2 linked regions of the Aminivibrio sp. genome follow. The protein of the gene in region 2 interacts with the protein of the main gene of each other region in a pairwise test. Links are inferred from orthologs where the notes say so. Each region holds a gene or a part of one and is shown on either strand. Other genes may lie near its edges.

Region 1 (3,097 bases), on a different replicon or contig from region 2:
TCCACGGCAAGAATAGAGCAGGCTGCGGTGAGGGGCCTGACCTGGGCCGGGCTCGACGTGGTCAGGCTCGGAACGGTTACCACGCCCATGCTGTACTGGAGCATACCGGGGCTCTCTCTCGGCGGAGGAGTCATGATCACCGGGAGCCACAATCCGAAGGACATGAACGGCCTCAAGCTTGCCTGGGGAACGTCGACCCTTTACGGCGACGAAATTCGGGAGATTCTCCGCATGATCCTCGAGGACGATCTCCAGAAAGGTTCTGCTGAAGGCAGGGTGGAAACAGCAGATATTTCCGGCTTATACCTCGAGATGCTGCAGTCAAAAATCACCCTCGGTCCCAGAAAGCTCAAGGTTGTGGCAGACTGCGGGAACGGAACCGCCGGCCTTCATGCCCGCTCATTTCTGGAGTCCCTGGGGGTCACTGCGGTCCTGCTTTTTGAAAAGCCTGACGGGACATTTCCCAACCATCACCCCGACCCGCAGAAACGGGAAAACCTCGTTTCTCTCATGGAGGCCGTCGTCAGGGAAAAGGCCGATCTCGGCATCGCCTTCGACGGCGATGCCGACAGGCTGGGCGTGGTGGACGAACGGGGAGAGATAATTTGGGGAGATATCCTCATGACTCTATTCTGGAAGGAGATACTTCCGAAGTACCCGGGAGCGGAAGCCATTGTGGAGGTAAAGTGCTCCCAGTCCCTTGTGGATGAAATTCTCAGGCTCGGTGGAAAACCGCTTTTCTGGAAATCGGGGCACTCCCTCATCAAGGCGAAGATGAAGGAGATTGGTGCCGTTTTCGCCGGTGAGCTTTCCGGCCATTTCTTTTTCGCGGACGAGTATTACGGTTTCGACGACTCTTTCTATGCTGCGGGAAGACTCCTTCGGATACTCTCTCACGGCACGGGAAGCCTTTCTGCCATGATCTCCCATGTGCCGGTTTACCTGAGCACGGCCGAAATCAGGATCGACTGTCCGGACGAAAAAAAATTCGCCGTGGTGAACGCAATTCGTGACAAGGCGCTGAAGGATCATGAAGCCATCACCGTGGACGGGGTCCGGATACTGTACCCCGAGGGGTGGGGGCTGATCAGGGCCTCGAACACCCAGCCCGTGATCGTTACCCGGTGTGAGGGAAAAACCGAGAAAGCCCTTGAAGAAATCGGGGCCGACGTAAAAATGAGGCTCCTCGCCGAAGGACTGCCCGATTTCGAGTGGACCTTCTGAAAAAATACAGCGAAAGGGAGGTCGTCAGATCTCCCGTATCCCCTCGAGGGCAATTCCGTTCTGCAGGGTGCGGTATACCCTCTGAACATGAGCGGTCATGAGCCTGGTTACCCTGTCCAGGTCCCTTACGACGATGGCGTCGTACACGTCTTCGTGTTCTCTCAGGAAAATTTCCTTATCGTCGAGGAGCGCGTAGATTCGTTCGTGGGTGGCCATGATGAGGTTGAACGTCATCTTCACGATATTGACGAAGATGAAGTTGTGGGTGGACTCGGCAAGAACAAGGTGAAAATCGTAGTCGCACTGGGCGCGGTGTTCCAGGGATTCCACGTCTTTCCCGGTCTTTGTCAGGATCCGTCTGATTCTCGTCAGGTCCGAAGGCGAAGCGTGCTTGGCTGCCTCCACAGCGATGGCGGGTTCAAGAACGAGCCTGGCCTCAACCAGTTCCAGGATCGCTTCGTCCTGGAGAGGCACCTTTCCCATGCCGCCCCCCTCGCCCCGGGACCTGCGCACGAAACGCCCCTTCCCGGGGATGCTTTCGATAAAGCCCATCATTTCAAGGATTCGGAAACCCTCCCTGAGGGAGCTCCGACTGACGTTCAGTTCCTCGATGAGCTGCCGCTCAGGAGGAAGAGCCGACCCCTGGGGCAGGGCTCCCTCGGCGATCATTCTCTTTACCGTTTTAACGACCTGATCGTAAATCTTTGTTTTTCCTCTTCCGTTCTCCATGGGCTTCTCCTCACAGTGTTAGGCTGATAGGAATATGATAAGATACAGCATAGTCTACTTTATACATCAAGGCAACATCCTTTTTCCCACCTGAGAGGAGGAGTCTTCATGGCGTTTACCGTCCATGTGAAAAACGGGCCCGTTTTTTCGAGCGACGTTCCCGTTACAGGAAAGGCAGTTCTCTCCGAAAGCCGCCCAGAAGGCGGAGACGCTGTCGTAGCCTGGAGAGTAAATAATTATCTCAGATCCCTCGACTGGGTCATCGAAGACTCGGCGGAAGTCGAGTTCATCGACACCTCGTCCTTTGAAGGAATGGAAGTCTACCGGCGTTCCCTCAGCTTTCTCCTTGTCCTTGCCTGCCGGAAAGCCCTGGGCCGAAACATTGTCCTCAGGCATTCCATCAGTGAAGGGTATTACTGGGAAGACCCGGAAGGCGATCTTTCAGGGGAGGATCTCCAGTCCGTCAAAATAATGATGGCGGACCTGGTATCCAAGGACCTTCCCTTCGTCAGGAAAGTCGTCTCCCTCGACAAGGCACGGAAGATTTTCGAACGGCAGGGAAGCTGCGAAGTGGCGAGGCTCTTCAAATGGGCAGGGGTCGATCCGGTTGAACTGTACCGCTGCGCCGACATGTACGGCTATTACTACGCTCCCCTGGCACCGTCCACGGGATACTTGAAGCTTTTCGACCTCAAGCCCCTCGATCCGGGAATGGTGCTCCAGTTCCCGACGATCAACTACCCATCCACCCTTCCTCCTTTCAGAGCATCGAAGAACCTTTCCTCGGTGTTCCTCGACTATGCGCGGTGGCTTGAAGTTCTCGACCTGCGAACCATGGACAGTCTCCACAAGAAAGTCGCAGAGGGCAGGGCTCTCGAAGTCATTCTTATTTCCGAGGCTTTCCATGCCCGAAACCTCGGGAAGATTGCGGAAGAAATTTCCTCCAGGTCCAAGGTCAAGATCGTCGCCATTGCCGGCCCCTCGGGATCGGGGAAGACCACAATCTCGGAACGGTTGAAGATTCAGCTTCAGGTTTGCGGAAAAAATCCCGTAACCCTGGCAATGGACAACTATTTCGTCGATCGCGAGAACACCCCGAAGGACGAGGAGGGCAACTACGATTTCGAGGTTATCGAAGCTCTTG
Region 2 (3,348 bases):
GCCGACCATGGAATCCCTCGCCGCCCTGCTGGCGGAGCTGAAAAATCGAAAATCGACGGAGGAAAAAGAATGAACGGAATGATAAACCGAATGCGCCGCCTGCGGGAGCACCCCGTCCTGGCGGAATTGGTGCGGGAGGTCTCCCTCGAGCCGAGACAGATGATCCTTCCCCTCTTCACGGTTCCCGGCACGGGGGTGCGAAAACCCGTTCCCTCCCTGCACGGGGCGGACCACATCTCCCCTGACCGCCTGCACGAGGCGGTGGACACCGCCCTGGAGGCGGGAATCCGGTCCTTCCTGCTCTTCGGGCTCCCCTCCCGGAAAGACCCCCGGGGGACGTCCGCCTGGGCGGAAGACCAGCCGGTGCAGCAGGGACTCAGACGGCTGAAGGAGCGCTACGGCAGGGAAATCCTTCTCGTCACCGACGTCTGCATGTGCGAGTACACCGACCACGGCCACTGCGGCCTTCTGAAGGAGGACGGCACCGCGGACAACGACCCCACGGTCCTCGAGCTCGGCCGCATCGCCCTCAGCCACGCCCGGGCAGGGGCGGACATGGTGGCCCCTTCCGCCATGATGGACGGTCAGGTGGCCGCCATCAGGAGGGCCCTGGACAACGGGGGATTCTCCTCCCTGCCGGTGATGAGCTACAGCTCCAAGTTCTCGTCCGCCTTCTACGGTCCCTTCCGGGACGCAGCGGGCAGCGCCCCCTCCTTCGGGGACCGGCGGTCCTACCAGATGGCCTCCACCAACTGGAAAGAGGCCCTCAGGGAGTCCCTTCTCGACGAGGAGGAAGGGGCCGACATCCTCATGGTGAAACCCTCCCTCCTCTATCTTGACATTCTCTCCCGGCTCCGGGAGTCCACCCTGCTGCCCCTGGCCTGCTACCTGGTGAGCGGCGAGTACATGATGCTCCGCCATGCGGCCAACGCCGGTTCCCTGGACGGTCCCAGGGGTCTCCTGGAGGCCCACCTCGCCCTCCGCAGGGCGGGAGCGGACATTTTGATCACCTACGCCGCCGTGGAAGTGGCCCGCATGGTCACAGGGAGGTAAAGACCTCCCCGGCGGCGGCGAGAGTCTCCTCCGCCACCTCCCGGCCGTGGGCCAGGGAGACGAAGGCTGCCTCGAAGGGCGACGGCGCGAAGTACTGCCCCCTTTCCTCCATGCCGTGGAAGAAAGAGGGGTATTTCGCCCCGTCCGTCCCCTTCACCTCCCCGAGGTTCCGGGGGAGCCGGGAAGCGAAGAACAGCCCCAGCACCGAGCCGAACCGGGAGACCGACAGGGGGATCCCGGCACGGGAGGCGGCGTCCTTCAGTCCGTCGGCAAGCAGGACGGCCGTCTCTTCCAGACGGTCGTAGACGCCTTCCCGCTTCAGCACCCCGAGGGTGGCCAGTCCCGACGCCATGGCCAGGGGGTTCCCCGAGAGGGTTCCCGCCTGGTACACCGGCCCGAGGGGTGCAAGCACCTCCATGACCTCCCGGCGCCCGCCCGCGGCCCCAACGGGAAGCCCCCCGCCGATGATCTTTCCCAGGCAGGTGAGGTCGGGGACGATACCGGCTCTCTGCTGGGCGCCCCCTTCGGGGACCCGGAAGCCGGTGATCACCTCGTCGAATACCAGCAGGGCGCCGTTCTTTTCCGTGATCTCCCGCAGGAAGGGCAGAAAGCCTTCGCTAGGGGGCACCAGGCCCATGTTCCCCGCCCAGGGTTCCACGATCACGGCGGCGATACGGCCGCCGAAGAGACGGAAGGCCTCGGCGACCTTCTCCTCGTCGTTGTAGGGCACAACCACCGTGGCGGACGCCACGGAAGCAGGCACTCCGCCGCTGTCGGGATGTCCCAGAGTCAGGGCGCCGCTCCCGGCGTTCACCAGCATGCTGTCCGAGTGGCCGTGGTAGCACCCTTCGAACTTCACCACAAGATCCCGCCCCGTAAACCCCCGGGCAACCCGAAGGGCCGTCATCACCGCCTCCGTCCCCGACGAGACGAACCGGAGCAGCTCCATGGAGGGGAAAACCCCCTTCACTTCCTCGGCAAGCTCCACCTCGGCGGGACAGCACGCCCCGAAGGACGTGGAGTATGACGCCGCGCGGCAGACGGCCTCCACCACTTCGGGGTGGCCGTGGCCGAGGATGAGGGGGCCCCAGCTCCCCACGTAGTCGGTATAGCGTTTCCCCTCCACGCTGTAGAGGTAGGGGCCCTCCCCCCGGAAAAAGAACAGGGGATCTCCCCCCACGCCCCGCCAGCAGCGGACAGGGCTGTTCACTCCCCCGGCGAGGGATTCCTTCGCCCGGGCAAACCACTCCGCACTCGTCGCCATAACAATCAACCTCTCTTTCTCTGCCCACAGCATGAGCATTCTACGGCAGGGGGAGTGCCGCCGGGCACAAGGTGAATTCTCCCCGCCGGGGACGAAGAAATCTCGCTCCGCGCGCTTTGCGGAGAAATCCCCCCGGGGCGGGGGTGCAGTTGTCACGAACGACAATCTGCACCCCCCCGCCCAAGCGTTCCCCAATGACGCTCCCCGCTGAGGTGCGGATTTAGGAATATAGTCCCGCCTTTTACCATCCCCACAGTACGGGGATTGCCGCCAGGCAGACCGTCGCCGCCATGGCCGCCACCAGTGTGGCGAGGTTCCACACGAACAGGGACCGGACCATCCGCCCCGGAAAGATGCCGATCCAGAAGGCGATGTCCTGCCGCAGCACCCGGGAGAGCACAGCGAGCATGTTCCCCGTCAGCAGGGCCAGCACCGCCTGGGCGGTGGTAAGGCTCCCCGACGCCAGGGCGCCCCCCGCCACCCCGAGGGCCGCGTTGACATGGGCGAAGGACGCCGCCGCCACGGTCCACCCCGCCGCCGAAAGCAGCGGGAAAGAGGCTCCCCTGGCCTCGATACATTCCTGGAGGGCGGGGGTGACCAAGTAGGCCAGGGCGTAGAAGGCCCAGGCGGGCGGCAGGGTCCTCACCAGGGTCCCGAGGAAGGAGAAATCCCTTCCCTTCCGTCCTTCCTCACCGCTGCCGGCGGTTATTTCGTCCCCTGCGCTCCCCCTCCCCCGGAGAAGGAACAGGAAGAACAGGAAGCGGCAGAAGCTTCGGGCCAGCACGGCCAAGGAGTAGATAGCCCCCGCCGTGCCCGCGAGAGCCGCCGCCACGGGAAAGGAGACGAGCCACCGCTTCAGGTAGCCGGGAAAGGACTGGAGCAGAGTGCCGAACAGGGCTTCCCGCTCCGAGAGGATCCCCTGGCCGTAGGCTTCCGCCACGAGAGCCGCCCCCGCCCGGGAGGATCCCAGGCTCACTCCGAGGGCGAAGAGGACCTGGGCCGGAATCCGAAGACGGCGCAGCCGAGGCAGC

Evidence for each region.
Region 1: the proteins of hemL (region 2) and JMJ95_RS02025 interact in binary tests that used the Escherichia coli proteins (3 or more experiments, as listed by UniProt). The link is inferred for Aminivibrio sp. from one-to-one orthologs.

The regions. Positions count from the first base shown.
Region 1 is NZ_JAESIH010000025.1:25,171-28,267, forward strand. What follows is about bases 102-2,840. They hold JMJ95_RS02025 (FadR/GntR family transcriptional regulator), read right to left. Parts: upstream 1,954-2,840; coding sequence 1,249-1,953; downstream 102-1,248. Other genes in these bases: JMJ95_RS02020 (phosphomannomutase/phosphoglucomutase), read left to right, coding at 102-1,224; JMJ95_RS02030 (nucleoside kinase), read left to right, coding at 2,062-2,840. Outside these bases: more of JMJ95_RS02020, read left to right, coding at 1-101; more of JMJ95_RS02030, read left to right, coding at 2,841-3,097. UniProt on the Escherichia coli protein: Transcriptional activator of the glcDEFGB operon which is associated with glycolate utilization, and encodes malate synthase G and the genes needed for glycolate oxidase activity. Also negatively regulates the transcription of its own gene.
Region 2 is NZ_JAESIH010000072.1:4,909-8,256, reverse strand. What follows is about bases 179-3,168. They hold hemL (glutamate-1-semialdehyde 2,1-aminomutase), read right to left. Parts: upstream 2,318-3,168; coding sequence 1,040-2,317; downstream 179-1,039. Other genes in these bases: JMJ95_RS12350 (hypothetical protein), read right to left, coding at 2,559-3,168; hemB (porphobilinogen synthase), read left to right, coding at 179-1,053. Outside these bases: cobA (uroporphyrinogen-III C-methyltransferase), read left to right, coding at 1-73; more of hemB, read left to right, coding at 70-178; more of JMJ95_RS12350, read right to left, coding at 3,169-3,348. UniProt on the Escherichia coli protein: Aminomutase that catalyzes the transfer of the amine group on carbon 2 of glutamate 1-semialdehyde to the adjacent carbon 1 to form 5-aminolevulinate.